Regions from separate parts of the Priestia sp. FSL R5-0597 genome, predicted to be linked through region 2. Evidence: a T-box and tRNA genes for the amino acid it is inferred to sense, from the RefSeq annotation. Region 2 holds a T-box; the other regions hold tRNA genes.
The links. The T-box of region 2 lies ahead of pheS (phenylalanine--tRNA ligase subunit alpha). A T-box ahead of a tRNA ligase gene usually reads a tRNA of that ligase, here a tRNA-Phe.
Positions count from the first base shown of each region.

Region 1 (10,052 bases), 160 kb from region 2:
TACTAGCCCGTGCGCTAAAATAGCCATATTTTCAATCCGCTGCCAGTCTCCTGGATATGCTTCCCATAATTCTTTACAAAAGCGCTCATTAATTTCTTCAATAATCATATACACTCGTGGAAGCAAGGGTTGAAATAAATCAATCGGCCATTTCTCAAGGGCTTCAGAAAGAGTCGTATGGTTTGTGTATGAAATGGTATTGGACGTAATATGCCATGCATCTTCCCATTCCATTTTTTCTTCATCCAGTAAAATTCTCATTAGCTCAGGAATCGCAAGTACAGGATGCGTATCGTTAATATGAATGGCTACTTTTTCGTGAAAGTTTGTAAGTGTTTGATAGGTATTTCGATGTGCTCTGATAATACTTTGTAAGCTAGCTGACACAAGAAAATATTGCTGTTTCAACCTTAATATTTTACCATCTTCATGTGTATCATCCGGATATAAAAATTCTGATACAGCCTCTGTTTGACGCTTATACTCCATCACATCTTTATGTACTGGAAATGATGAAGGCTCCGCATTCCAAAGGCGAAGTGTATTCACTGTATCTGTTTTATACCCGATAACCGGGATGTCATAAGGAACAGCAGAGACGGGTTCTCCTTTTACATGACGAAAAGAGAATGTTCCGTCTTCCTGTACCATTTCAACTTCGCCCCAAAAGTTCACTTCGATTGCTTGATCTAATTTGCGTACTTCCCATGAATTCCCATGCCTTAACCATTGTTCTGGGAGCTCAATTTGAAAGCCGTTTACAATCTTTTGATCAAACAAACCGTGTTTATAGCGAATCCCATAACCGTGACCAGGAAGATTAAGTGAAGCAAGAGAATCTAAAAAACAAGCAGCAAGCCTGCCTAATCCCCCGTTTCCTAATCCTGCGTCTACTTCGATTTCCTCAATATTTTCAAGTGAAATATTCAGATCACTTAATCCTTCTTTTACAACTTCCCGAATTCCTAAGTTCAACAGATTTTGACCCAACAGTCTGCCTAATAAAAATTCGATAGAAAGATAATACACTTGCTTTGTATGTGAAGACCTATGAATTTCATTGGTTGAAATCCAATCGCTGCTAATATACTCTCGCACCATATTTCCTAATGTATGATAGTGATCTTGAACAGTAGATTCTTTAAAGCTCTTTCCATATGTCATTTCCAGCTTTTTTAAAAAAGCCTCTTGAAAGCTTTTTTTATCAGAGAACAATCTGCTCACCCTTTCACGATGGAGTAGATGTCAAATTTGAATACAATTGATTATATTTAAATGCCGATTGCCCCCAGCTATAATCCTGACTCATAGCATCCATCATTAATTTTTTCCATACATCTTTCTGGTGATAAAATGAAACAGCTCTTTCTAACGTATGAAGCATGTCATGAGCATTATAATTCTTAAAAGAGAAGCCATTTCCCTCTCCGCTATATTCATTATAAGCTTTAACCGTGTCATTCAGGCCGCCCGTTTCACGCACGACTGGAATGGTTCCATACTTTAAGGCTATTAATTGTCCGAGTCCGCAAGGCTCAAAACGGGAAGGCATTAAAAATAAATCCGTACCGGCATAAACTTTATGAGCAAGTTCCTCATTAAAACCAATAATGGCTTTTACTTGTTGCGGGTACGTATCTTCCATCTCACGGAAAAACTGCTCAAACTCGTGTTCGCCAGTTCCTAAAATAACAATTTGGGCTCCTAAGTTAACCGTCTCATGGAAAACGTGCTTGACTAAATCCAATCCCTTCTGCTGGGTTAACCTTGTAACCATCGAAATAATTGGAACATCCTTATTTTCCTCTAATTCAAGATAGCGCTGGAGCTCTTTTTTATTTTTATATTTTCCTTCAATCTCTTCTACAGAATAAGGATAAGATATAAGCTGATCTGCGTCTGGGCTATAAGCTTCTTCATCGATTCCATTTACAATCCCAATTAAATCTTGATTTCGCTGACGCAATAATCCATCTAAACTTTCTCCGTAATAGGGCATTTGAATTTCATCTCGATATGTAGGACTTACCGTGGTAATTTTATCAGCTGATACAAGAGCCGCTTTCATAAAATTAATATTCCCATAAAACTCGAGCTGGCTTGTAGTAAAATAATAATCATTTAAATTTAATAGCTCATATAAATTGCTTTTAGGGAAAATTCCTTGGAATTGCAAGTTATGAATCGTAAAGACCGTCTGGATATGATCATACATATCATAATTAGCACGAAGTAAAAATGGAATCATAGCCGTATGCCAGTCGTGACAATGAATGATATCAGGCTCATTCTCTAAAAATGGGATAGCTTCAAGCACAGCTCTGCTGAAGAAAGCAAATCGTTCAGCGTCATCGTAGTGCCCATATAAGCTATCTCTTTTAAAATAATATTCATTATCAATGAAAATATATTTAACGCCATCCATTGTTAACGATTCAATCCCACAGTACTGTCTTCTCCACCCAACCTGCACATGAATAACTTTTTCAAGCACCATTTCATCTTGATAATGTTGAGGAATGGTTCCGTACTTTGGCATGACTACACATACGTTCGTTCCTAACTTTTTTAATTCTTTAGGCAGGGCACCTGCTACGTCTGCTAATCCTCCTGTTTTAATAAAAGGTACACATTCTGATACAGCAAATAATACATTCACGACTTCATCAACGCTCCTTGAGTTGTTCCTTTAGCAATGACTCTAGGTAGACCTGACTCACCTAGCAACGTTTCATTACTTCCTATTTTCACATCTTTGTCTAAAACAACATTTTCTAATACACTATTTTCTAAAATAACGCCTTTTTGCATCACAATGCTATTCTTAACGACCGTACCTTTTCCAATTTTAACGCCTCGGAAGATAATACTATTTTCCACATGTCCTTCAATCACGCACCCGTTTGCGATCATTGAGTTTTTCACAACCGCTTTTTTTGCGTAACGAGTAGGCGGTTCATCTTTTACTTTAGTGAAAACAGGACGTTCGTTGATAAATAACTGCTTCCAAACATCTGGAGATAAAATTTCCATACTTGTTTTATAGTAGGCATCTAAGCTAGAAATCTCAGCCGTATATCCGTGGTGTTCGTACTTTTCTACACGATGAGATTGTGCCATATATCGAACCATTTCTTTAATCGTATAAAAATCATGCGATTCATTTTGCAAAATATTAACTAGAATAGATTTATTAATAATATACATATTAAGCGATTTATCACCCTGCTTCATTTCAGTAATATCTGCATTTGAAGCAATATGACGCTGCAGCACGTGCTCAAAGTCAACTGTACATATCGTATAACTATTAGCAATTAATACGTATTCCTGCTTACTTCTTAAGAAATAATCAATATGATAACGGAACTGCGTGAATAGTGATGGACTCTCTAAGTGTAAATCACTTGTCATAGGAGGGAAGATAAACAATCCATCTCGCTTCCGATCCAAATCCCATTCTTTTCCTGAACCTATATGATCCATCAATGCGCGATAGCGATCACGAGGAAAAATGGCAACGCTCGAAATTCCAGAGTTCACCATATTAGAAAGCGTAAAATCGATTAATCGATAGCGCCCTGCAAAAGGAATGGCAGCAATCGATCTATAAAAGGTTAAAGGCTGCAGCGCTGTTGTGTTTGTACAAGCATCAATAATACCAAGCATTTGATTATTCAATGTCGTTCATCCTCTCTGTTCGTTAAATGCATTTAGCAACTGATTCAATCAATTCTTGAGTAACAAGAATTACTTCTTCGCTTCCTTTGGTCGGTCGAATGATAGTACCGTCTGGAACTTCAATGTCCGATGGAACAATTGCGTTTTCAATATATACGTTAGAGCCTATCTTTGCAGTAGGCATGACAACCGTTTTCTTAACTTCAGAACCTGAACCGATTTGTACACCTGGAAATAACACGGACTGCTCTACGTTTCCTTCGACAACGCACCCTTCATTTACTAATGACTCCACCACGCAGGCGTTTGGCGCAATATATTGAGGAGGCTGATTAGGGTTAACAGAGTATACTTTCCATGAAGAGTCAAATAAATTAAGCTCGTCTTTATCACATAACAAATCCATATTCGCTTCCCATAAGCTTTTTACAGTTCCTACATCTTTCCAATAACCTTGGAATGGATATGCAATTAGCTTTTTCTTTTCATCTAGTAAAAGCGGAATAACATCTTTACCAAAATCATGGCTTGAGTATGGATTGCGTGCATCCATTTCTAAATATTCTTTTAAAATACTCCATTTAAAAATATAAATCCCCATAGAAGCTAGATTATTTTTAGGACGCTGTGGCTTTTCATCGAACTCCATTACATCTAGGTCACTATTTGTATTTAAAATACCAAAACGGCTCGCTTCTTCCCAAGGTACTTCAATAACAGAAATCGTTACATCTGCTTCTTTGTTTATATGATAATCAAGCATATTTTCATAGTTCATTTTATAAATGTGATCACCTGATAGAATCAGTACGTACTCAGGATCATATTGTGTCAAATAGTTTAAATTTTCATAAATAGCGCTAGCCGTGCCTTTATACCACTTTACTCCATCTGACTCCGCGTATGGAGGCAATACTGTGACGCCACCATTCCGTCGGTCCAAATCCCAAGCGCTTCCAATTCCAATGTATGAATTGAGAACTAGCGGTTGATATTGTGTTAATACACCCACTGTTTCAATACCTGAATTTGTACAATTACTTAAAGCAAAATCAATAATTCGATACTTACCACCAAATGGTACAGCTGGCTTTGCTAGATTTTTTGTAAGCGAACTTAGCCGACTACCTTTTCCTCCTGCCAATAACATCGCTACGCATTTCTTTTTTAACATGTTGTTTTCTCTCCCCTCGTTTTCTCTTTGCTCGTAGTATACTAATGCCAAACGGCGGAATATTCATTTCAATGCAAAAAGGTTGACCGTGAAACGATTCATCCACTGATTTTAATGCCTTTTTATTTACAATGCCTGAACCGCCGTACACTTCGTCATCACTGTTAATAACTTCAATGTACTCTGTCTCAACTGGAACTCCAACTTTGTAAGAATGATATGGATGCTCAGAAAAATTGCTAACAACTATAAAAATCTCCTGATTTTCTTTCGACTTGCGAATAAAGGAGAAAATTTGTTGATGATGATTGTTAACATCAATCCATTCAAATCCATCTGGATTATGGTCTAATTCATATAAAGGCTTGCTTCTTTTATAAATCTTGATGAGATCCTTCATATATCCGTTAAGATTGCGATGCATGTCAAAGTCATAAAGCATCCAGTCTAACTCTTCTAAATCTTTCCACTCATCAAATTGGCCAAACTCTCCGCCCATAAATAAAAGCTTTTTTCCAGGGTGTGCAAAGAAATATCCATATAGCAGTCGAAGCTGTGCAAACTTGCGCCAGTAATCACCTGGCATCTTATTAAGCAATGATTTTTTCCCATGTACGACTTCATCATGAGAAAGCGGCAAAATAAAGTTTTCGTTAAACGCATACATTAGTGAAAAGGTCATTTTATCGTGAAGATAGGGACGTCTTTCCACTCCAGCTTCCATGTACGTTAAAACGTCATTCATCCATCCCATGTTCCACTTATAATTAAAGCCTAAACCGCCCTCATACGTAGGTGCTGTAACAAGGGGCCAATCCGTTGAATCTTCTGCCATCATTAATATCGTTTCATCAGATTTAAAAACAGCTTCATTCAATTTTTTTAAGAAGCTGACAGCTCCATCATTTACTGCTTTTCCAGAAGAATTTTGCCAATAAAGCATATTAGCTACAGCATCTACTCGAAATCCATCTATGTGGAAGTACTCCAACCAAAACAAAGCGTTCGAAATGAGAAAACTTTGTACTTCAGGCTTGCCTAAATCGAAATTAGCTGTTCCCCAAACATAGTTTTCACGGTCGGGTTCTTTTTTGTATTCATAAGTAGGTTCTCCATCGAACATATACAGACCATGTTCATCCTTACAAAAATGCCCGGGTACCCAGTCTAAAAGAACGCCTATATTATTTTGATGACACTCATCTATAAAGTTCATCAACTCTTTAGGTGTACCGTATCGACTGGTAGCAGAATAGTATCCAGTTCCTTGATATCCCCAGGATCGGTCGAGCGGATGCTCAATGACTGGTAATAACTCAATATGTGTAAAACCTTGTTCAGCAATATAAGGAATAAGCTCCTGTGCTAATTCACTGTATGTATAAAGGCTGCCATCTTCATGAGTCCTCCAAGACCCTGCATGCAGCTCGTAAATACACAGTGGTCTTTCATATATATTTTGCTGTTTTTTCTTTCTACGCCAATATTGGTCGTTCCATTTGTACCCATCCAATGAGTAAACAATAGACGCAGTGTTTGGACGCACTTCACTGAAGAAAGCGTATGGATCTGCTTTTAATTTTTTTTGATTGCTTTGTGTGATGATTTCATATTTATAAATAGTCCCTTGTTCTAATTCAGGGATAAATGTCATCCAAATACCTTCTTCATTAACTTTAACCATTGAATGTTGAAAACCGTTCCATTTATTAAAATCACCTACAACGCTTACACCCTTTGCATGAGGTGCCCACACGCAAAATCGTACGCCTTCAATTCCTTCTACCGTTACCTGATGCGCACCGAAAATAGAGTAACTGCGAAATAAGTTTCCTTCGTGATACAAATGAACATCAAATTCAGTAGGCTGAACCGCTAGATTCACTTTTGCCACCCCTTTAACTTCAAACATAATATACGCACATAATATACGCTTCTTACCACTCATTCCCTTTTATAGTAAAAACATAAACCTTTTCTACAAATATAATAGAATAAATGTTCTTTAAAATTACTCTTTATTCCATACTCTTCATACTTTATTACTTTATGAATAATTCCATATGATATAGGGAAAATCCTGCTTAAAACTTACTTTTTATTCTGAAAATTCATGGTAATTATTCCTAACTATTATTCCTGTTTACTTAATCTTTAAAAAAGCGCAAATAAAAAAAGGTTTGCATATATGCAAACCTTTTTAAGATGACCCGTACGGGATTCGAACCCGTGTTACCGCCGTGAAAGGGCGGTGTCTTAACCGCTTGACCAACGGGCCATATTTAAATTTAAAACGACTGGCGGAGAAGGAGGGATTTGAACCCTCGCGCCGCTTACACGACCTACACCCTTAGCAGGGGCGCCTCTTCAGCCACTTGAGTACTTCTCCGTATGGCTCCACAGGTAGGACTCGAACCTACGACCGATCGGTTAACAGCCGATAGCTCTACCACTGAGCTACTGTGGAATATGGTGGGCCTAAGTGGACTCGAACCACCGACCTCACGCTTATCAGGCGTGCGCTCTAACCAGCTGAGCTATAGGCCCATTATTTGGAGCGGGTGATGAGAATCGAACTCACGACATCAGCTTGGAAGGCTGAGGTTTTACCACTAAACTACACCCGCGTTACTTAAGATGGGGCGACTGATGGGAATCGAACCCACGAATGCCGGAACCACAATCCGGTGCGTTAACCACTTCGCCACAATCGCCGTCTTAAAATGGTGGCTCGGGACGGAATCGAACCGCCGACACAAGGATTTTCAGTCCTTTGCTCTACCAACTGAGCTACCGAGCCAAACAAAATGGCGGTCCCGACGGGAATCGAACCCGCGATCTCCTGCGTGACAGGCAGGCATGTTAACCGCTACACCACGGGACCACTTTGGTTGCGGGGACAGGATTTGAACCTGCGACCTTCGGGTTATGAGCCCGACGAGCTACCGAACTGCTCCACCCCGCGATGATATGAATATGATATAAATAAATGGCGGAGGAAGAGGGATTCGAACCCCCGCGGGCTTTAACACCCCTGTCGGTTTTCAAGACCGATCCCTTCAGCCGGACTTGGGTATTCCTCCGTATATTTATAACAAATGTAACTTATATGGTAGCGGCGGAGGGAGTCGAACCCACGACCTCACGGGTATGAACCGTACGCTCTAGCCAGCTGAGCTACACCGCCATATTATTCGTTACAATTATTTAATTTCATTGGTGGAGCCTAGCGGGATCGAACCGCTGACCTCCTGCGTGCAAGGCAGGCGCTCTCCCAGCTGAGCTAAGGCCCCATAAATGGTCGGGAAGACAGGATTCGAACCTGCGACCCCTTGGTCCCAAACCAAGTGCTCTACCAAGCTGAGCTACTTCCCGTTTATGGCGCGCCCGAGAGGAGTCGAACCCCTAACCTTTTGATCCGTAGTCAAACGCTCTATCCAATTGAGCTACGGGCGCTTATTAAAATGGTGCCGAGGGCCGGACTTGAACCGGCACGGTAGTCACCTACCGCAGGATTTTAAGTCCTGTGTGTCTGCCAATTCCACCACCCCGGCAGGACTTATATATGTGGAGCGGAAGACGAGGTTCGAACTCGCGACCCCCACCTTGGCAAGGTGGTGTTCTACCACTGAACTACTTCCGCACATATATGAAATTAAGTAAAGATGCGGGTGAAGGGACTTGAACCCCCACGTCGTAAGACACTAGATCCTAAGTCTAGCGCGTCTGCCAATTCCGCCACACCCGCGTGTGAATATTAAATGGTGAGCCATGAAGGACTCGAACCTTCGACCCTCTGATTAAAAGTCAGATGCTCTACCAACTGAGCTAATGGCTCGAAAAAAATGGTGCCGGCAAGAGGACTTGAACCCCCAACCTACTGATTACAAGTCAGTTGCTCTACCAATTGAGCTACACCGGCGTGCAATCTCTGACTTAAATAGTCGATGATGGAGGATGACGGGATCGAACCGCCGACCCCCTGCTTGTAAGGCAGGTGCTCTCCCAGCTGAGCTAATCCTCCGATATAAAAGCCTGGCAACGTCCTACTCTCACAGGGACAAAGTCCCAACTACCATTGGCGCTAAAGAGCTTAACTTCCGTGTTCGGTATGGGAACGGGTGTGACCTCTTCGCTATCGCCACCAGACATATTATATTATACACTATTATATAAAGAAAGCAATACTTTTTTTCGAAAGATTTATTCTTTCAAAACTAGATAACAGTTTGCTGAGTAAAGCTTACACTTTTAAAGTTTGGTTAAGTCCTCGATCGATTAGTATCAGTCAGCTACACATGTCGCCACGCTTCCACCTCTGACCTATCAACCTGATCATCTTTCAGGGATCTTACTAGCTTGCGCTATGGGAAATCTCATCTTGAGGGGGGCTTCATGCTTAGATGCTTTCAGCACTTATCCCGTCCACACATAGCTACCCAGCGATGCCTTTGGCAAGACAACTGGTACACCAGCGGTGTGTCCATCCCGGTCCTCTCGTACTAAGGACAGCTCCTCTCAAATTTCCTACGCCCACGACGGATAGGGACCGAACTGTCTCACGACGTTCTGAACCCAGCTCGCGTACCGCTTTAATGGGCGAACAGCCCAACCCTTGGGACCGACTACAGCCCCAGGATGCGATGAGCCGACATCGAGGTGCCAAACCTCCCCGTCGATGTGGACTCTTGGGGGAGATAAGCCTGTTATCCCCGGGGTAGCTTTTATCCGTTGAGCGATGGCCCTTCCATGCGGAACCACCGGATCACTAAGCCCGACTTTCGTCCCTGCTCGACTTGTAGGTCTCGCAGTCAAGCTCCCTTGTGCCTTTACACTCTACGAATGATTTCCAACCATTCTGAGGGAACCTTTGGGCGCCTCCGTTACATTTTAGGAGGCGACCGCCCCAGTCAAACTGCCCACCTGACACTGTCTCCCGGCCCGATCAGGGCCGCGGGTTAGAATTTCAATACAGCCAGGGTAGTATCCCACCGACGCCTCCACCGAAGCTAGCGCTCCGGCTTCTCAGGCTCCTACCTATCCTGTACAAGCTGTACCAAAATTCAATATCAGGCTACAGTAAAGCTCCACGGGGTCTTTCCGTCCTGTCGCGGGTAACCTGCATCTTCACAGGTACTATAATTTCACCGAGTCTCTCGTTGAGACAGTGCCCAGATCGTTACGCCTTTCGTGCGGG
Region 1 is NZ_JBBOUZ010000001.1:4,689,236-4,699,287, forward strand. It holds gene MKX72_RS24695 (glycogen/starch/alpha-glucan phosphorylase) at 1-1,215, opposite strand, end outside; gene glgA (glycogen synthase GlgA) at 1,229-2,659, opposite strand; gene MKX72_RS24705 (glucose-1-phosphate adenylyltransferase family protein) at 2,656-3,681, opposite strand; gene MKX72_RS24710 (glucose-1-phosphate adenylyltransferase) at 3,704-4,855, opposite strand; gene glgB (1,4-alpha-glucan branching protein GlgB) at 4,806-6,767, opposite strand; tRNA gene MKX72_RS24720 (tRNA-Glu) at 7,062-7,133, opposite strand; tRNA gene MKX72_RS24725 (tRNA-Ser) at 7,154-7,244, opposite strand; tRNA gene MKX72_RS24730 (tRNA-Asn) at 7,248-7,322, opposite strand; tRNA gene MKX72_RS24735 (tRNA-Ile) at 7,326-7,402, opposite strand; tRNA gene MKX72_RS24740 (tRNA-Gly) at 7,409-7,482, opposite strand; tRNA gene MKX72_RS24745 (tRNA-His) at 7,494-7,569, opposite strand; tRNA gene MKX72_RS24750 (tRNA-Phe) at 7,580-7,655, opposite strand; tRNA gene MKX72_RS24755 (tRNA-Asp) at 7,664-7,739, opposite strand; tRNA gene MKX72_RS24760 (tRNA-Met) at 7,744-7,820, opposite strand; tRNA gene MKX72_RS24765 (tRNA-Ser) at 7,846-7,938, opposite strand; tRNA gene MKX72_RS24770 (tRNA-Met) at 7,966-8,042, opposite strand; tRNA gene MKX72_RS24775 (tRNA-Ala) at 8,073-8,148, opposite strand; tRNA gene MKX72_RS24780 (tRNA-Pro) at 8,154-8,230, opposite strand; tRNA gene MKX72_RS24785 (tRNA-Arg) at 8,235-8,311, opposite strand; tRNA gene MKX72_RS24790 (tRNA-Leu) at 8,321-8,409, opposite strand; tRNA gene MKX72_RS24795 (tRNA-Gly) at 8,424-8,498, opposite strand; tRNA gene MKX72_RS24800 (tRNA-Leu) at 8,522-8,603, opposite strand; tRNA gene MKX72_RS24805 (tRNA-Lys) at 8,618-8,693, opposite strand; tRNA gene MKX72_RS24810 (tRNA-Thr) at 8,702-8,777, opposite strand; tRNA gene MKX72_RS24815 (tRNA-Val) at 8,807-8,879, opposite strand; rRNA gene rrf (5S ribosomal RNA) at 8,889-9,004, opposite strand; rRNA gene MKX72_RS24825 (23S ribosomal RNA) at 9,114-10,052, opposite strand, start outside.
Region 1: it encodes a tRNA-Phe, which carries the amino acid that the T-box ahead of pheS (phenylalanine--tRNA ligase subunit alpha) is inferred to sense. The anticodon was not compared.

Region 2 (10,052 bases):
CTCTTTCATATACTTGATCTAAAATCGAAATCGCAAGCGCTGCACCTTCTTGGGGATCTGTTCCGGCTCCCAATTCATCGAACAAGACCAGACTTTCATGATCTACTTTTTGTAAAATATCTACAATGTTGACCATATGAGATGAAAAGGTACTCAGACTTTGTTCAATGGACTGCTCATCTCCAATATCAGCAAATACGTGTTTAAACACAGCCATTTCCGATCCATCCAGCGCAGGAATCTGCAAACCTGCTTGAGCCATTAATGTGAATAACCCAAGTGTTTTTAACGTTACGGTTTTACCGCCGGTATTTGGTCCTGTAATAACGATAGACGTATATTGATCACCTAGCTCAATATCATTTGCAACGACATCTTCCTGTGCAATAAGAGGATGTTTTGCCTTCACTAACTTAATATAGCCTCGATCGTTCATTTTAGGTTTTGAAGCTTTTAGCTCATGGCTATAGCGCCCTTTAGCAAACATGAAGTCCAGCTCACCTAACAAATAAACGTTTTGACGGAGTTCATTTGCCACTTCCGCTACCTGAACGGTTAGAGCAATAAGAATACGCTCAATTTCTTGTTTTTCTTTTACTTTTGCTTCTTGAAGCTCATTATTTAACGTCACAATCGCCTGTGGCTCAATAAATAACGTTGCTCCAGATGAAGACTGATCGTGCACAATGCCTCCATACGCACTGCGATATTCTTGCTTAACAGGAATAACGAAACGTTCGTTTCGAATGGTAACAATCGCATCTGACAACATTTTCTGAGCAGACGAGGAGCGAATAAGACTTTCTAGCTTTTCGCGAATACGAGACTCCGTCGAGCGAAGTTTTTGACGAATGCCTCTTAGCTGGTCGCTTGCACCGTCTAGTACTGTGCCATTCTCATCAATGCTCATTTTAATTGTTTGTTCTACCTCAGGAAGAGGCATTAGTTTTTCGATATGTTCAATTATAATTGGAAGCTGTAAATCTTCGTCTTCTACTACTTGCTCGATAAATTGCTTGACTTGTCTTGCAGCATAAATAGTACTTGCTACATCAAGAAGTTCATTAGAGCTTAGCGTTCCTCCAATTTCAGCGCGCTTTACGCTAGGTCGAACGTCAAAGATGCCTCCTAGCGGTACGTTGCCACGCAATCGCAGCACGGTTGTAGCTTCATCTGTTGCTTCCTGCCATTTGACTACTTCTTCATACTGAGTCGAGGGAATCAAATTCGCTACTTTTTCTCGGCCTAAAGAAGAAGCTACTTTTTTCTGAAGCTGTTCCTTAACTTTATTAAACTCTAGTACATGGAAAATACGTGATTGCAAAACTGATTCCTCCTGTTGCTTATTTATGTCGATTTAAAAAGGCGGTTAATTCTTTGAGGCTATACGTATTTAATACCGTTTCTGGTTTAAGCCAGCCTTTAATTCCCGTAGATATTCCAATTTCCATATGCTCTAGCATGTCTAGATTGTGAGCATCTGTATTAATTGCAATTTTAACTCCTGCCTCTTGTGCTTTTTTTATGTGCTCAGCGGCTAAATCTAAACGGTTTGGATTCGCGTTTAGTTCAAGAGCCGTTTTTGTTTCCTTAGCTAATTCAATTAGCATATCAATATCTACATCATATCCGTTGCGGCGACCAATCAAACGACCGGTCGGATGAGCGATTAAATCTACATGAACATTATTTAACGCTTGCTTTAAACGATTCATAATTTCTTCGCGTGATTGTGAAAAACTAGAGTGAATGGACGCAATAACAAAATCTAGCTCAGCTAGCATTTCATCATCATAATCAAGTGTTGCATCGGGCAAAATATCCATTTCAATTCCTGCTAGTATTGTAAAATCATCGAACTGTGCGTTTAAACGATTAATTTCTTCACGCTGTTTGCGAATGCGTTCAGGCGTTAGACCGTTAGCTACTTTTAAATACTGAGAGTGGTCTGTAATCGCCATGTATTCATAGCCTCGCGCGCGACATGCTTCCGCCATTTCTTCAATCGAATACGCCCCGTCGCTCCACGTGGAGTGCATATGCAAATCACCTTTTACCGCACCGTAGGTCACAAGCGTTTGAGGTTTTATAAATGCATCTACTTCCGTTCCATCTTCACGAAGTTCCGGCGGAATAAAAGACAGCCCAAAATGTTCATAGAATGCTTGTTCAGACTCAAATGTCATAACTTCGCCTGTCTCCGCATTTTCAACGCCATACTCGCTAATTTTTTCACCGCGTTCTTTTGCTAATTGACGCATGCGCACATTATGATCTTTTGATCCTGTAAAATGATGAAGCGTCGTGGCAAACGCTTTATCTTCTACAAGACGAAAATCCACGGACACATCGTACTCATAGGCTAACGTTACCGATACTTTTGTATCTCCATTTGCAATGACATCCTTCACATTTGGCAGCGATACTAGCTGTTCACGGACAGCATGAGGCTCAGCTGTTGAAATAATAAAATCAAGATCTTTTACAGTTTCTCTCATGCGGCGAATGCTCCCTGCTTGAGAAAAACGCTCAATGCTATGCATATGTTTAAGGGCTTCTAAAATTTCTTCCGCTATTGGAAGCATAAAAGCAAGAGGCAAACGATCAGGACGTTTCCCAAACTCTTCAATAGCAGCGATAATTTTCTCTTCCGTCTTTTTACCAAAACCGCTTAGTCCCTGCACTCGATTTTCCATACAGGCCTGATGCAGTGATTCCATGTCTTTAATATCTAGCTCTTTATATAATTTAGCGATTTTTTTACCTCCAAGCCCCGGCAGCTTAAGCAGAGGAATAAGTCCTTCAGGAACTTCTTGCTTTAGTTCTTCTAGTACGCTTGACTCATTTGTTTCCATATACTCTGTAATAACTGCGGCCGTTCCTTTACCAATCCCTTGGAGCTTGGTAAAATCCTCAATCTCTGTCAGCGTTCTCTCGTCCGTTTCTAGCGCTGCAGCTGCTTTTCGAAAAGCAGAAATTTTAAAAGGGTTATCTCCTTTTAATTCCATATATGTAGCAATTGTTTCTAACAATTTAATAATATCCTTTTTATTCATCTCTTTTCACCAGCCTATTATCATAATAACGAAACTTTCAACACATGATGAGTGACATATGTACTCTCTCAAATTTTTATCTAGACATACTTTTATCTCCGTGAAAACCGCAGAACAGACTGCGATAAAAAAAGAGGGTATCTCAAAAGTATTATGACACTTTCGACACACCCTCTCAACAAGCTATTGTAATTTCATTACATTACACCATACTGAGTCCACAAATCTTGAATGGCAGACGATAAGTATGGAGTATTTTGTACGATATTGATTGCAATTGAAGACTGTTGAATTGGCGTTTGAATTTCACTTACAGGAATCACGGCTCCAATGTATAACAAAATAAAAACGATGATATACACTTCAACGAATCCAAGTGCACCTCCGCCCCATTTATTTAACTGGCGCAGAATTGGCAGTTCGGTTAAAGCCGTTAAAACAGAGCCTGCAAGGCGAAGTACAATGTGAGTAGCAAAAAATAAAATCGCAAATGCAATCATTCGATAAAAAGCGTCTTCTATCGTTCCAGAATCAAATACAAACGATGCGACACTTTGCTGCTGAATATTGTCTGGAAACGGAATCAACAAGCGAAGTCGGCTTGCCAAATCTCCACTAAACATATAAGCGACGATAAACGAAACCGCAAAACTGACAATATGAATGAGCTGCAAAATAAATCCCCTTTTAAGACCTGTTACAAAGCCTAAAAGAAGCAATATAATTAAAATGATATTAAGCATTGACTCAGTCATTCCTCTTTTCCATAAAGTTTTTGTTCAAGTCTCTCATAGTCTTCTTTCAGTTTTATATATTCGTGTACAGCATTCACAGCTGTTAATACTGCTAATTTATTGATATCTAAAGAAGGGTTTTTAGTACTGATTTCACGCATTTTTTCATCCACTATAGAGGCGACAAGTCGAATATGGCTTGTACTTTCGCTACCGACGATGCTGTACTGCTGACCAAAGATGTCAACTGTCGCACGTGTTTTATCTTGTCTTGACACGAGAAAATCCTCCGTTCCACGAAAAATCCTAATCCCTATCATACCACGAAGAAGACTTCAATGGAAACATATCTATATTTAAGCTATCATAAGGGATAGTGCTTATAAAGTAAACTAAAATACCCCGAAAGGAGTGAAGCATTATGTCACATGCTGTTATTAAGGTATCAGCTGATCAGATAGCTAAAATGAAGCTTCATTACACATCCTATTTGCAGCCTAAATTGCCGCAGGGAAGTATTTTTTCGGCTAAAACTCCCGGCTGTTCTATCACTGCATACCGCTCTGGAAAAGTACTTTTTCAAGGAAAAGAAGCTGAAACAGAAGCAGCTAAGTGGGGAGGTCCTTTAGATGCTGCTAAAAAGGCTCCCGTCTCACACCTCCCATCAAACTTCAGTTCACTATCGGTCATTGGTTCTGATGAAGTAGGAACGGGAGATTATTTTGGTCCCATGACCGTAGTTGCTGCCTATGTTCAAAAAGAGCAGCTTCCTTTGTTAAAAGAATTAGGAGTACGAGATTCAAAAGAGTTAACGGATGCTAAAATCATTGAAATTGCCAAGCAGCTTGTTTCGTTTATTCCTTACAGTTTGCTTGTCTTACATAACGAAAAGTATAATGCATTTCAAGAAAAAGGCATGTCACAAGGTAAAATGAAAGCTCTGTTGCACAACAAAGCTTTATCCAACGTGTTAAAAAAATTGGATCCTGAAAAACCTGATGCGATTTTAATTGACCAGTTTGTTGAAAAAAACACCTATTATAAACACATCGTAAAGGAAAAAGAGATTATCAAAGAAAATGTCTTTTTCAGTACAAAAGGAGAAAGCGTTCATTTATCTGTAGCCGCTGCTTCCATTATTGCCAGATACGCATTTTTAAAACAAATGGATTTACTAACGGAAAAGACGGGGATGGTCATTCCTCGCGGAGCTGGAGCACAAGTTGATATAGCCGCTGCTAAAATTATTAAAAAACATGGCGTCAATGCGCTGAACTCTTTAGCTAAAATCCATTTTGCTAATACAGAAAAAGCTTTAAAATTAGCTAAAAAATAAGAGATGTGGAAATCCACATCTCTTTTTTTATTCTTATGAACGAAGCGTTGCACCAAATTCTTTTTCAACAGCTTCTAAAACTGCACCATGTGCTTTTGCTACTTCTTCATCTGTTAATGTACGTTCAGGATCTAAGTAACGTAAAGAGAAAGCTACAGATTTCTTGCCTTCTTCCATACGCTCGCCTTCATATAGATCAAATACTGTCACGTCTTTTAAAAGTTCTCCGCCCGTCGTATAGATGACGCGCTGAACTTCTCCTGCAAGAACGTTTTTATCTACAACAAGTGCAATATCACGTGTAATAGATGGGAATCTTGGAATAGCTGAATAACGAACTTCTTCGACATCTGCAGCTAATAGCTCTTGAAGGTGTAATTCAAACACGTATGTTTCACGAAGGCCATACTGTTTCTGAGCAACAGGATGAACTTGACCCACGTATCCAATTTCTTTTTCATCTAACCATACAGCCGCTGTACGTCCAGGGTGCATACCGTCTTTTTTAACGGGAGCATATGAGATTCGTTTCTCTAAACCAAGCTGTGCAAATAACCCTTCTAGTACACCTTTAATCACATAGAAATCAACGACTTTCTTTTCACCTTGCCAGCCGTGAGCATGCCATAGACCCGTGATTGCACCAGCTACGCGCTCCTGCTCATCCGGTAATTCCCCTTCACCTTTAGATAAGAACACTGAGCCTGTTTCGTATAGCGCAATAGAATCCGATTGACGAGCATTATTGTGCTTCACTGCTTCAAGTAAATGAGGCACTAAGCTTTGACGAAGGATGCTGCGATCTTCACTCATCGGCATTGCTAAACCAATCGTACTTGTTGCATTGAGTGCAAACTGAGTAGCTTTTTCAGCGCTCGTTAACGAATAGGTTGTTGTTTGCGCTAGCCCTGCTCCCTCTAAGAAACGGCGAACTTTACGGCGTCCAAGCTGATACTCTGTTAATTTTCCTGGAGTTGCCACTGTTACAGGAAGCGTTGTAGGAAGGTTGTCATAACCATACATGCGCGCTACTTCCTCCACGATATCTTCTTCAATTGTAATATCGCCTCGACGAGTCGGTACCGTTACAACGATTGTTTCATCTTCGACTTTGCTTTCAAATTGAAGACGGTTCATAATATCTTGTACTTCTTCCATCGATAGTTCTGTACCAAGCACATTGTTAATACGTCCAAGTGACACAGCTACAACAGCAGGTTCCACAGTTAGTGTATCTACTTCTACAGTACCGCTTACCACTTCACCTGAAGCGTATTCAGCCATTAATTCTGCTGCGCGGTCAGCAGCTACACGCGTACGGTTAGGATCAATTCCTTTTTCAAAACGAGCACTTGCCTCACTGCGAAGACCGTGGTCTTTGGAAGCTTGACGAACTGTTAAACCTTTGAAGTAAGCTGATTCAATAAGAACATTTACCGTATCGTCTTTTACTTCAGAGTTTGCTCCCCCCATTACACCTGCAAGGGCTACCGGTTCACTGCCGTTTGTAATAACAAGCTGATTGCCTTTTAATACGCGCTCTTGATCGTCAAGCGTTACAAACTTCTCGCCTTCTGACGCGTGACGTACAACAATTTCTTTTGAACCAAGACGATCATAGTCAAAAGCATGCAGCGGCTGGCCGTATTCAAGCAAAATATAGTTGGTAATATCAACAACGTTGTTATGAGGTCGAATACCAGCTGCCATTAAACGCGTTTGCATCCATAATGGTGACGGAGCAATTTTTACGTTTTTCACAACGCGCGCTACGTAAAGGGGATTGTCTTCTTTTGCCTCTACTTTAACGGAAATATAATCAGCTGCTTGCTCATCAGACGTTTGCACGTTTACTGACGGATACTTCACTTCACGACGTAAAATAGCAGCCACCTCATGTGCTACACCTAACATACTTAAGCAGTCTGAACGATTTGGTGTTAGCCCTAGTTCTAATACTTCATCGTTTAAGTTTAATGCATCTAGCGCATCCGCTCCTACTTCAGCATCACTTGGGAAGACGAAGATGCCTTCTTGATAATCTTTTGCCACAAGCTTGCTTTCAATGCCAAGCTCTTGAAGAGAACAAATCATACCGTTCGATTCTTCACCGCGAAGCTTAGCACGCTTGATTTTAAAGTTACCTGGAAGTACAGCTCCCACTTTTGCAACCGCTACTTTTTGACCTTGTGCCACGTTAGGTGCTCCGCACACGATTTGAACGATTTCTCCTCCGCCAAGATCTACTTGACAGCGGCTTAATTTATCCGCATTTGGATGCTGTTCACGTTCTACAACGTGACCAATTACCACTCCGCTGATGCCTTTATTTAAGTTTTCTACACCTTCAACTTCAATTCCACTTTTTGTGATTTTATCAGCTAACTCTTCTGCCGTTACGCCTGATAAGTCAACATACTCTTGTAACCAACGATAAGATACAAACATCGTAGTCCCTCCTTTATACTTGTTTAAATTGATCTAAGAAACGAACATCATTTGTATAGAAATGACGAATATCATCCACGCCGTGTTTTAACATAGCAATACGCTCTACACCGATTCCAAAAGCAAAACCACGATATTTAGTTGAATCGTATCCAGCCATTTCAAGAACATTTGGATGAACCATACCGGCTCCTAAAATTTCAATCCAGCCTGTTTGTTTACATACATTACAGCCTTTACCTCCACATTTTGCACACGATACGTCTACTTCTACAGACGGCTCAGTGAATGGGAAGAAACTTGGACGAAGACGAATTTCACGGTCTGCACCGAACATCTTTTTCACAAATACTTCAAGCGTGCCTTTTAAATCGCTCATACGAATGTTTTCGTCTACTACAAGACCTTCAATTTGCATAAATTGATGTGAATGCGTAGCATCATCGTCATCGCGGCGGTACACTTTACCTGGGCAAATAATTTTAACAGGTCCTTTGCCTTCATTCTTGTTCATAACACGAGCTTGAACAGTTGATGTATGCGTACGAAGAAGCGTTTCTTCCGTAATATAGAACGTATCTTGCATATCACGTGCTGGGTGACCTTTTGGCAAGTTCAGCGCTTCGAAATTATAGTAGTCCTGCTCTACTTCTGGTCCTTCTGCTACTTCATAGCCCATTCCTAAGAATAAATCTTCTACTTCTTCAACCACGCTTGTGAGCGGGTGATGCGTACCTGCTTTAACCGGGCGTCCCGGCAGCGTTACGTCAATTGTTTCTGAAGCAAGTTTACGCTCTACCTCGGCTGCTTCTAACGCCGTTTGTTTTTCTTCAATTTTAGATGCAATCGCTTCACGTACTTCATTTGCAAGTGCTCCCATTACAGGACGCTCTTCAGCTGAAAGTTTTCCCATACCGCGAAGTACTTCTGTGATAGGGCCTTTCTTTCCTAAATAAGCTACGCGTACGTCGTTTAATTCTTTTAAAGCACTTGCTGCTTCGACTTTTGCAATTGCTTCTTGTTGAAGTTCTTGTAAACGTTCTTTCATCACTTATTCCTCCTTTTAACGTAAAAAATGACAAATAAAAAAACCTCCTCCCAAAAAAGGGACGAGGATTAGTCGCGTTACCACCCTTGTTAACTATATACACAGACGTATACAGTTCACTTCATTCAAGTTAACGGAATCTCCGGAACACCTTTACATCTATGTAAGATGGTCTAAGTGTCAACTCAAGAGGTGAATTCACTTATTACATTTATAAAAATGCTTTCAGTCATGGCATTTTCTCCCTGCATAAACGGACATAAGCTACTGCTCTCTTTCATCGTTTTTTACATATGTAACTATTGTATTATTATAGTGAAAACACGTTCTTGATGCAACTACATTCCGCGTAAATAATAAAGTAAGATTCCAGAAGCGATGGCAACATTTAACGACTCGCTCTTTCCATAGATGGGAATGTACAGATTCTGATCCGTTTGTTCCAACACTTTCTCGCTTACGCCATTTCCTTCATTTCCCACAATCAGCGCAAATTCGTTTGAAGGTTTTACGTGTGTGTAGACCTTTCCATTTTGTAACGACGTGCCGTAAACTGCTATTCCTCTTTCTTTTAACAATGAAATTATTTCGAGTAAATCGCCTTTTACAATTGGAAGGTGAAAAATAGCTCCTTGCGTTGAACGAACGACTTTTGGGTTGTACACATCCACGCTGCCCTCTCCAATGATAATAGCCTCCACTCCCGCAGCATCAGCGGTTCGGATAATGGTACCTAGGTTACCTGGATCTTGCACGGCATCTAAAAGCAATACTTTCTGTGCTGTATGAATAATTTCCGCATGCTTTGTTTGAAAACACACGGCAATAATTCCTTGAGGTGTTTCTGTGTCAGATAATAACTTACTAATTGCTTCGTTTACAACGATTATTTCGATACCGTCTATATCCCACTGTGCGGGCACTTCGGTCGATTCGCGTATAATTAGTTCCTTTACGCAATCCTTATTTTTGATAGCCTCTTCGACTAAATGAAAGCCTTCTACCATAAAAAGGCCCTGCTTATCACGGTCTTTTTTATTATGCAGTTTTTTCCACGCTTTTACCTGCGGATTTTTAACTGAATCAATTTGTTTCACAAACATAACTCCTTTATCTATACAAAAATAAATAGTTCGATTACATTTTGTTCAATAATCATTAGATAAGTTTCACTTTATTGTACATAGAAATCGCAAAGAAAACAAAAACTATTGGTAACTTTACGATAGCTGAGGTGAAAATGATGGATCTTAATTTACGAAATGCTGTTATTGCAAACGTTTCAGGAAACTCAAAAGAAGAGCTTGAGGCTACAATTTCTGACGCTATTCAAAGCGGTGAAGAAAAAATGCTCCCTGGACTTGGTGTTTTATTTGAAGTGCTTTGGGAAAAGTCTCCGGAATCAGAAAAAGAAGAAATTCTGACAACGC
Region 2 is NZ_JBBOUZ010000001.1:4,527,912-4,537,963, forward strand. It holds gene MKX72_RS23900 (endonuclease MutS2) at 1-1,324, opposite strand, end outside; gene polX (DNA polymerase/3'-5' exonuclease PolX) at 1,344-3,056, opposite strand; gene MKX72_RS23910 (CvpA family protein) at 3,254-3,811, opposite strand; gene zapA (cell division protein ZapA) at 3,808-4,068, opposite strand; gene rnhC (ribonuclease HIII) at 4,212-5,126, shown strand; gene pheT (phenylalanine--tRNA ligase subunit beta) at 5,160-7,574, opposite strand; gene pheS (phenylalanine--tRNA ligase subunit alpha) at 7,588-8,622, opposite strand; T-box leader at 8,677-8,912, opposite strand; gene MKX72_RS23935 (TrmH family RNA methyltransferase) at 8,961-9,725, opposite strand; gene sspI (small acid-soluble spore protein SspI) at 9,866-10,052, shown strand, end outside.

Region 3 (10,052 bases), 4.1 Mb from region 2:
TCATACCTCCAATGGCCATTTCGTTTACATAAATAGCCATAAAAATATCATCGAATAAAGCAGGAACTCCTTTGTTCACATCTTGTTCCCCAAACCCTACTGGAATTGGAATTTTTTCTGAACTGAATAATTCCGTCAATTCGTCTACATGAGTTTGTGAAAACTGATGTGCTTTTTTTAAAAGTTCCTTAATCTCTGGATCTTTTACAACAGATAGAAAATATCCAAGAACGCATACATACAGCGTATCGCCTAAATATTGCGCCCATAAGTAACCTAACTCGGCTGCATTCAACCGCTGATTTTGTTGATGTTTTTGCATTTCACTCTTTATATTTTCGTTCATTCACTTATTCTCCTTTTGGATAAAGTCGTACTTTTACTATCTCCAAAGAAGCGCTGAATAAACCGCATAAAAAAGACCTAGATAACAAGTCTAGGCCTTTTAGGTTATGCATATTTTTGGTCTTCGGTCTCTTTTCTAAAAAAGCTTTTCATCGCATGAAAAACGTCTGATTTTTGTTTTAAAATAAAGTGTCTAAAGCTTTCGTCTTGAATGTTTTTGTACGCAGACATTAAAGTGGAATGTCGATTGTACTGATTCACTTCCCCATACCCAAACATATTTGACACTTTCATTAATTCATTTACTAACTTTACACACCTTGCGTTATCTGAAGTTAAGTTATCACCATCTGAAAAATGAAACGGGTAAATATTATAACGGCTCGGATCATACTTTTGGTTAATTAATTCAAGCGCTTTTCGGTAAGCAGATGAGCAGATGGTTCCTCCACTTTCTCCTTTGGAGAAGAAGTCTTCTTCTGACACTACTTTTGCCTCTGTATGATGCGCAATAAATTCAATTTCCACCGTTTCGTATTTCGTACGTAAAAAGCGTGTCATCCAAAAGAAAAAGCTTCGTGCCATATATTTTTCCCATATGCCCATCGAACCGCTCGTATCCATCATAGCTAAAACGACTGCTTTCGATTCTGGCTTTATAACTTCATTCCACGTTTTAAATTTTAAATCCTCCGGATAAATAGGATGAAAAGCAGGCTTTCCTGTCATTGCGTTTCGCTTATAAGCGCTCATCATCGTTCGTTTTTTATCAATATTCCCCATCAAACCTGTACGTCGTATATCATTAAATTCAATGTGTTCCACAACAATTTGATCAGATTCTTTTCGCTGAAGATTAGGCAGTTCTAATTGAGCAAATAAAGCCTCTTGAAGTTCCATGAGGGACACTTCCGCTTCAAAGTAGTCTTCTCCAGCCTGGTCACCTGCTCCTTGACCTTTTCCTGCTCCTTTTTGACCATCTCCAGCAGATCCGTCACGTGCTACTACATCCCCAACTTTACTGTCTCCATCACCTTGACCCACATGTTTGTTTTTATCATAATTGTACCGAATTCGATATTCATCCAATGATTTGATCGGGATTTTAACAACTTCTCTTCCATTGGACATCACGATATTTTCTTCTGTAATTAAGTCCGGTAAATTATTTTTAATGGCTTCTTTAATTTTTTCTTGATGTCTTTTTTGATCATCGTGGCCTTTACGATGGAGGGACCAGTCTTCTTTTGAGACAGCAAAACTTTTATCTACTTCTTTTCCCACGCTATTCCCCTCCTTATTTAAAAAACACCTGCACGTTTTTACTCGGCATGCATAAGCTATACCGAAAGTTTCTGACAAATACCTTTAGTTCAAAGGTTGGTTACTCTTATCCTATGCGCAAGAATGGTATACTTGCTAACTAATTCTTTTACTATTAACTATTCATTTTATAGTGTCTAGTGTCATGTATATGTTTATGACTTATCATATGATGGTTAAGTGCAATGCGTACTACACAATAGCCTAATTATGCAGAGTTTATTTTAAGAGATAAGAAAAACATGGCACAGATCGGAAGTGCCATGTTTTCTTGTTAGTACTGAGTTATCGATTTAACAAACTTCCTACATAGCGCAGCAGTTCATTAGCAGATACTGAATTGTATCCATGCTCATCAATCAATCGAGCCACTACTTCATTTACTTTCTTCAGCTGCTGCTCATCTGGTGTTTTAGTGGACGTTGTAATTTTCACTACGTCTTTTAAATCTGCAAACAGTTTTTTCTGAATCGCTTCACGTAAGCGTTCATGAGAATTATAGTCAAATCGTTTTCCTTTACGTGCATAAGCGGAAATACGAATTAAGATTTCTTCGCGGAATGCTTTTTTCGCATTTTCTGAAATACCAATTTGTTCTTCAATTGAACGCATTAATTTATCATCTGGATTTAACTCTTCTCCTGTTAGCGGATCACGAAGCTTATTTTTGTTGCAGTATGCTTCGACATTATCTAAATAATTATCCATTAATGTTTTAGCAGACTCTTCGTAAGAATAAACGAACGCTTTTTGCACTTCTTTTTTAGCAATTTCATCATATTCTTTACGCGCCAGAGAAATATAATTCAGGTAACGCTCTCGGTCCTCAGCAGAAATAGACGCATGCTGTGCTAACCCTTCCTTCAATGAACGCAGTACATCTAATGCATTGATTGATTTAATATCTTTTCGAATGATGGTAGATGAAATGCGGTTAATGACATAACGCGGATCAATACCGCTCATTCCTTCATCCGTATACTCTTTTTGTAACTCTTCTACGTCTGCATCGTTGTAGCCTTCTACAGATTGACCGTCGTATAAGCGCATTTTCTTTAACAAATCGATATCGCCTTTTTTAGGCTCTTTTAATCTTGTTAACGTAGTAAAGATAGACGCAATACGTAGCGTATGAGGGGCAATATGAACATCTGATACGTCACTTTCACGAATCATTTTGTCATAAATTTTTTCCTCATCACTCACTTTTAAGTTATATGGAACAGGCATTACAATAATTCGTGAATGCAAAGCTTCATTTTTCTTATTGGAAATAAACGAGCGATACTCTGTTTCATTTGTATGCGCTACGATTAATTCATCTGCACTAATTAAAGCAAATCTTCCTGCTTTAAAGTTTCCTTCTTGGGTTAAAGAGAGTAAATGCCATAAAAATTTCTCGTCACATTTTAACATCTCTTGGAACTCCATCATTCCCCGGTTTGCTTTATTAAGCTCTCCGTCAAAGCGGTAAGCGCGCGGATCTGACTCAGATCCATACTCTGCAATTGTTGAAAAGTCAATGCTTCCTGTTAGGTCAGCAATGTCTTGAGATTTCGGATCAGAAGGACTGAACGTTCCAATTCCAGTTCGTTTGTCCTCTGAGAAGAAAATGCGTTCGATGATGACGTCTTCAATTCTGCCGCCATACTCTTCCTCTAATCGCATTGTATTTAAAGGAGATAAGTTTCCTTCAATTCGGATACCATACTCTTCAAAGAAGTCTTTACGTAAATGATGTGGAATTAAATGCAGCGGATCTTCATGCATTGGGCATCCTTTAATAGCGTAAACAGCTCCTCGATCAGTAAGCGAATAAGCTTCAAGCCCTCTTTTTAACATGGTCACTAGCGTCGATTTACCACCACTTACTGGACCCATTAAAAGTAAAATACGTTTACGAACATCTAAACGCTTTGCAGCTGGGTGAAAATATTCTTCCACCAAGCGTTCTAGCGAATCTTCAAGTCCAAACATTTGTCCACTGAAAAATTTATAATGTCTTTTACCATTTACCTCTTCAATTCCTGCATCCTTTATCATGTTGTATACTCTAGAGTGTGCAGGCTGAGCAATTAAAGGCTCATCTTTAATCAGCTTTAGGTACTCTTCAAATGTCCCTTCCCACTTAAGACGATTCTCTTCTTCGCGGTATCTTTCAACTTTCTTTAATATATCCATTAAAGGACCTCCCCTACTAGTTATGGTGCTAGTGAACAAGATTAATACAATCTATGCAGCAAAATGTTTGAACATGCTTTTTAAATTGTAAAATTCAGAAATTTGTCCTTGCTAGGCATTCACAGTGAAGTATTTATTAGCTATAATAAAAGAGTAAGAAGGAACGGTTAAATTTTATTAGAGAACTTACGTCTCTAGAAGAGTTAGTTTGTCATTATTATCATCATGAGATATGGGAAGTCGGTTTTAACTGCAGTAGCTATATAATCCTTTTAATTAGATTGAGGAGGAAAATCAATGCGCTTACTTTTAGTATTAGGAGTAACAATTGCTTTTTTAGCATCCATCTTCAGAGCGGGATACAATGATAAACCGGGCGTTAAAAAATAACCACTACATATCATCGTCGACATAAATAAAAAAGCGAGGTTCAAATTTTATTGAACCTCGCTTTTTATTTAAGATAAACCAGCGTAATTTTGTTGACGCAGCGCTTCATAGATTAAAATAGCTGCTGTATTAGATAAATTTAAAGAACGAACATTTTCTGTCATCGGTAAACGAAGACATCTTTCCATGTTCTCTTCAATAATGTGCTTTGGCAGACCCTTTGTTTCTCTCCCAAATACGAAGAAATGATCCTGCTCTAAGTCACTATAATCAAATGTTGTATGTGGCTGTTGACCAAATTTTGTGATGAAGTAAAAGCCTGCTTCAGGATACTTTTCAAATACTTCTTCTAATGAATCATGATACACCACATTTACAAATTCCCAGTAATCCAATCCAGCTCGCTTTAACATTTTATCATCTGTTGAAAAGCCTAACGGCCGAACTAAATGCAGCGTCGTATTTGTTGCTGCACATGTTCGCGCAATATTTCCTGTATTTGCTGGAATTTCTGGTTGAAATAACACTACGTGTACTCCCACAAATTTTCACCTCTGCTAACAAATCTATTCATCATTATACCACTAACTTGCTAAAACGAAAGACTTACCGATCAACGATATGGAAAAAATCATACTTAATCTTTGGCGTGTAAGCCGTTGAATCTTCATACGCCCAATATCTCATTCGACTATTATACGTGTTCGCATTCACAAGAGGCATACCGTGACCGTCTTTTGCTACAACAATCGTCGTATGATTCCATCTTCCATCTCCTTCAAAATCGTAGCAGATAACGTCTCCCGGGACAAGTTCGCTTGCTGAGGATTTCCTCACAGCCCGAAGTCCTGATTTGGAGTTACTTAAATAGCTGTGCATGGAATGAGCAACGGCCCAGCTATAGCTCCAGGCGTTCCCTCTCATCCACCATCCGTTTGCTTTTTTAGGATACCCCCGCATCGGCGCCTTTCCTGCATGCAAACACTGTGAGATATAGTTGGTGCAGTTTACCTCAAACTGCTTATAACTTTCATTAGGTTTATCCCAATGTTTTTCTGCATACTGAACAGCTGCAAGACGATCATAATAAGAGGCTCTTTCTTCGTCTTCCTCTACTTCTTCTACATCCATTTCAACCTCATCTTCAGAAAAATCCTTTACCAGCAGCTCATCTTGAATAAGTGTATCTTTATAAAAAAGAGCTAAACGATCTTCAATTTCTTCTTCTATATAGAAAAAATCGTTTTGTTTTAAAAATGCCTGAATGTGCACCTTATATAATACTCTTGTTTCTTCCTGATCCGTATGAGCAGATTGAATAGAACCTTTCATATTACATTTTAAAACATCAACTTCTCTTTTTTTTACAAGAGACCGCTTTAGCTCACACTGCTGTTCAATGAAAGGCTTAAAGTCTTCATGAAGCTCACCTTTTACATAGCTGTCCGCACGCGCTTTAATTAAAGTATATAATACATTCCTTTTTGTTAGCATAATGTCACCACTTTTCTAAGCGTTTATTATACGCTATGACTCATTAGCTAACTTTATCAATAAAAATACGGTTTAGATCTCTTGAAGCATCTCTATACCTTTTGACATTTCTTCAATTACTTCTTGGTCCTTTTCTTTTTCTCTTAAGTTCATAAGTGTATCTAATGCTTCTTTATCACCAATTTTGCCTAACGCCCATGCCGCCGTTCCTCTAATGACAGGGCGAACGTCATTTTTAATTAACTCAATTAAATCTGGAACAGCGGTTTGGTCTTTAAAATGGGCAAGTGCAATAATGGCATTACGCTGAATTGGCTTTTTCCCTCTCCATGACCCTGAAACATGTCCAAATTTCTCTTTGAACTCACGATTACTCATCGTTAAAAGCGGTTTTAATTTAGGCTTCGCAAGTTCTGGGTCAGGCTCCATCTCAGGGTGAAAATGAAAGTCTTTGCCTTTATTTTCAGGACACACAGTTTGACATGTATCACAGCCATATAAACGATTGCCTAATTTACTTCGAAATTCTTCAGCTAAAAATCCTTTTGTTTGGGTTAAAAAGGCAATACATCGCTGCGAATTCAGCTGACCGCCTGTTACAAGCGCACCGGTAGGGCAAACATCCACGCACTTATTACAAGTACCACAGCCGTCTTCTATCGGTTTATCAGGAGGAAACGGGATATCTGTAATCATTTCCCCTAAATACACGTAGGAACCGAATTCAGGTGTGATAATGGCACAGTTCTTACCGCTCCAGCCAATACCAGCTCTTTCTGCTACAGCTCGGTCCGACAGCTCGCCTGTATCTACCATCGATTGAAGGATAGCTGCAGGTACTTTTTCTTTTATGAAAGCTTCAAGCTTTTGAAGCCTATCACGTAAAACCGTATGATAATCTTGTCCCCAAGAAGCACGGCAAAAGATCCCTCGGCGATCTTCCTTTGTGCTCTTTGGTGCATCCTTTAATTTAGAAGGATACGCAAGTGCAATTGAAATAATGGATCTAGCTTTTGGAACAACTAATGTGGGATCTACTCTTTTTTCAATATCAGGTTCCTCAAAGCCTGAAGCATAACCTAACTCTTGCTGTGCTAACAATCGATTCTTTAACTCATCAAACATAGAAGCACTCGCAAATCCAATCTTATCGATTCCAATCTCTTTGCTGTATGAAATAATTTCTTCCTTCAACTGATACGCATTCATAGTGAGTAATAGCCTCCTTTCTAAGAAATTCTATATATTCATGCATTGAACTGTTTTCTCACTCAATGAAATGATAGGATGGTATCTATAAACGAACAAATACTAATTATAATAGAAAGGATCAAAAAAATGAACTTTACATTATCACCCGCTATTAAACAGCTTTGCCCTTCTTTTAAAATGGGAATCATTCAGTATAAAAATATTGAAGTTGGCGATTCTCCTCAAATGCTAAAAGGACGTCTGCGCCTTTTTCAAGAATCCATTTATTTTGACCTTGAGTCAAAAAAAGTAACAGAATTTGAAGGTGTTAGCGAGTGGAGAAAGCTTTTCAAAACGTTTGGAACGGATCCAAGTAAATACCGTCCTTCTATAGAAGCTTTAATTCGACGGATAGGAAAACAAACGTATCTTCCTTCTATCAATTCTGCTGTGGACATTAATAACTTTTTTTCATTGCAATATGAAGTACCAATTGGAATTTATGATTCTTCTAATATAGAGGGCCACGTTGAATTTACTATCGGTAAAAAAGAAGAGTCTTACGAAGCTCTAAATGAACGTAACATTTCTTTAGAAAATAAAATCATTTCAAAAGATGCCCTAGGAGCTTTCGGAAGCCCTTATGTCGATTCTAACCGAGCGTACGTAACTGAAAAGACAACACAAGCTGTACAGTTCATCTATTTAAAGCCTTCACTTTCAGAAGAACAGGCTTATAAACTAACTAAATCCTTAAGTGACATGTTCATTCAAATTCACGGCGGCGAAGCAACCTATCAAGTCATTAACTGATGTACGTAAATATAGCGTCTATCTTTTCAAGATAGACGCTATATTTACGCTAAAAATAAAAAACGCAACATCTCAGCTTTGAAAGCGAGACACTGCGTTGTGATAACAATATGTATGGAGCGGGTGATGAGAATCGAACTCACGACATCAGCTTGGAAGGCTGAGGTTTTACCACTAAACTACACCCGCAAATATTATCAAAATTTGTCGACCAATAAGTAAAAATAAAAACAGGAATCATCCTGTCAAGTAAAGCTAAAGTACCGATGGTCGGGGTCGAACCGACACTCCCGAAGGAACACGATTTTGAGTCGTGCGCGTCTGCCAATTCCGCCACATCGGCAAAATAAAAAAGGCAAGTTAAAATTATAAATGGTGCCGAGGGCCGGACTTGAACCGGCACGGTAGTCACCTACCGCAGGATTTTAAGTCCTGTGTGTCTGCCAATTCCACCACCCCGGCAGCTTGTAAATAAATGGAGGCGGCAACCGGATTTGAACCGGTGATAAAGGTTTTGCAGACCTCTGCCTTACCACTTGGCTATGCCGCCATTTACTCAAGACTAAATAACTTTATTAAAATTAAATTGGAGCGGAAGACGAGGTTCGAACTCGCGACCCCCACCTTGGCAAGGTGGTGTTCTACCACTGAACTACTTCCGCAAATATGGCTGGGCTAGCTGGATTCGAACCAACGCATGACGGAATCAAAATCCGTTGCCTTACCGCTTGGCGATAGCCCAATATTGGAATATGCATATCGTTTATAAATGGGGCGACTGATGGGAATCGAACCCACGAATGCCGGAACCACAATCCGGTGCGTTAACCACTTCGCCACAATCGCCACGTATATATGCAATATTAATTTTATAATTGGCAGGGGCAGTAGGAATCGAACCCACACTGACGGTTTTGGAGACCGTAGTTCTACCTTTAAACTATGCCCCTGTAAATGGTGGAGGGGGGCAGATTCGAACTGCCGAACCCGAAGGAGCGGATTTACAGTCCGCCGCGTTTAGCCACTTCGCTACCCCTCCACAATAACTGTGGTGCCGGCAAGAGGACTTGAACCCCCAACCTACTGATTACAAGTCAGTTGCTCTACCAGTTGAGCTACACCGGCATTTTAAAAACAAATGTTTTTAAAATGGTGGCTCGGGACGGAATCGAACCGCCGACACAAGGATTTTCAGTCCTTTGCTCTACCAACTGAGCTACCGAGCCTTATTAAATTTAAAATGGCGGTCCCGACGGGAATCGAACCCGCGATCTCCTGCGTGACAGGCAGGCATGTTAACCGCTACACCACGGGACCACTTGGTTGCGGGGACAGGATTTGAACCTGCGACCTTCGGGTTATGAGCCCGACGAGCTACCGAACTGCTCCACCCCGCGATGATAATATATGGTGGAGGATGACGGGATCGAACCGCCGACCCCCTGCTTGTAAGGCAGGTGCTCTCCCAGCTGAGCTAATCCTCCACTATTATGTAGATAAAAATAAATGGTGACCCGTACGGGATTCGAACCCGTGTTACCGCCGTGAAAGGGCGGTGTCTTAACCGCTTGACCAACGGGCCACTGTGCTAATTAAATAAAAATGGCGGAGAGCAAGGGATTTGAACCCTTGAGACAGCGTTAACCGCCTACACGATTTCCAATCGTGCTCCTTCGGCCACTCGGACAGCTCTCCAAATGGCTCCACAGGTAGGACTCGAACCTACGACCGATCGGTTAACAGCCGATAGCTCTACCACTGAGCTACTGTGGAATAATAACAGCCTGGCAACGTCCTACTCTCACAGGGACAAAGTCCCAACTACCATTGGCGCTAAAGAGCTTAACTTCCGTGTTCGGTATGGGAACGGGTGTGACCTCTTCGCTATCGCCACCAGACATATTATATTATACATGATTTAAAAAAGAAAGCAAGACTTTTTTGAAAAAGTTTTGTTCTTTCAAAACTAGATAACAGGTTGCTGAGTAAAGCTTACGCTTTTAAAAGTTTGGTTAAGTCCTCGATCGATTAGTATCAGTCAGCTACACATGTCGCCACGCTTCCACCTCTGACCTATCAACCTGATCATCTTTCAGGGATCTTACTAGCTTGCGCTATGGGAAATCTCATCTTGAGGGGGGCTTCATGCTTAGATGCTTTCAGCACTTATCCCGTCCACACATAGCTACCCAGCGATGCCTTTGGCAAGACAACTGGTACACCAGCGGTGTGTCCATCCCGGTCCTCTCGTACTAAGGACAGCTCCTCTCAAATTTCCTACGCCCACGACGGATAGGGACCGAACTGTCTCACGA
Region 3 is NZ_JBBOUZ010000001.1:406,154-416,205, reverse strand. It holds gene MKX72_RS02260 (DUF3231 family protein) at 1-346, opposite strand, end outside; gene yhbH (sporulation protein YhbH) at 451-1,629, opposite strand; gene MKX72_RS02250 (PrkA family serine protein kinase) at 1,954-3,849, opposite strand; gene trmL (tRNA (uridine(34)/cytosine(34)/5-carboxymethylaminomethyluridine(34)-2'-O)-methyltransferase TrmL) at 4,308-4,781, opposite strand; gene MKX72_RS02240 (amidase domain-containing protein) at 4,846-5,733, opposite strand; gene queG (tRNA epoxyqueuosine(34) reductase QueG) at 5,806-6,942, opposite strand; gene MKX72_RS02230 (B3/B4 domain-containing protein) at 7,072-7,737, shown strand; tRNA gene MKX72_RS02225 (tRNA-Gly) at 7,853-7,926, opposite strand; tRNA gene MKX72_RS02220 (tRNA-Leu) at 7,999-8,080, opposite strand; tRNA gene MKX72_RS02215 (tRNA-Leu) at 8,111-8,199, opposite strand; tRNA gene MKX72_RS02210 (tRNA-Cys) at 8,214-8,287, opposite strand; tRNA gene MKX72_RS02205 (tRNA-Gly) at 8,325-8,399, opposite strand; tRNA gene MKX72_RS02200 (tRNA-Gln) at 8,405-8,479, opposite strand; tRNA gene MKX72_RS02195 (tRNA-His) at 8,508-8,583, opposite strand; tRNA gene MKX72_RS02190 (tRNA-Trp) at 8,614-8,687, opposite strand; tRNA gene MKX72_RS02185 (tRNA-Tyr) at 8,693-8,776, opposite strand; tRNA gene MKX72_RS02180 (tRNA-Thr) at 8,787-8,862, opposite strand; tRNA gene MKX72_RS02175 (tRNA-Phe) at 8,888-8,963, opposite strand; tRNA gene MKX72_RS02170 (tRNA-Asp) at 8,979-9,054, opposite strand; tRNA gene MKX72_RS02165 (tRNA-Met) at 9,058-9,134, opposite strand; tRNA gene MKX72_RS02160 (tRNA-Val) at 9,146-9,221, opposite strand; tRNA gene MKX72_RS02155 (tRNA-Glu) at 9,245-9,319, opposite strand; tRNA gene MKX72_RS02150 (tRNA-Ser) at 9,341-9,432, opposite strand; tRNA gene MKX72_RS02145 (tRNA-Asn) at 9,436-9,510, opposite strand; rRNA gene rrf (5S ribosomal RNA) at 9,520-9,635, opposite strand; rRNA gene MKX72_RS02135 (23S ribosomal RNA) at 9,746-10,052, opposite strand, start outside.
Region 3: it encodes a tRNA-Phe, which carries the amino acid that the T-box ahead of pheS (phenylalanine--tRNA ligase subunit alpha) is inferred to sense. The anticodon was not compared.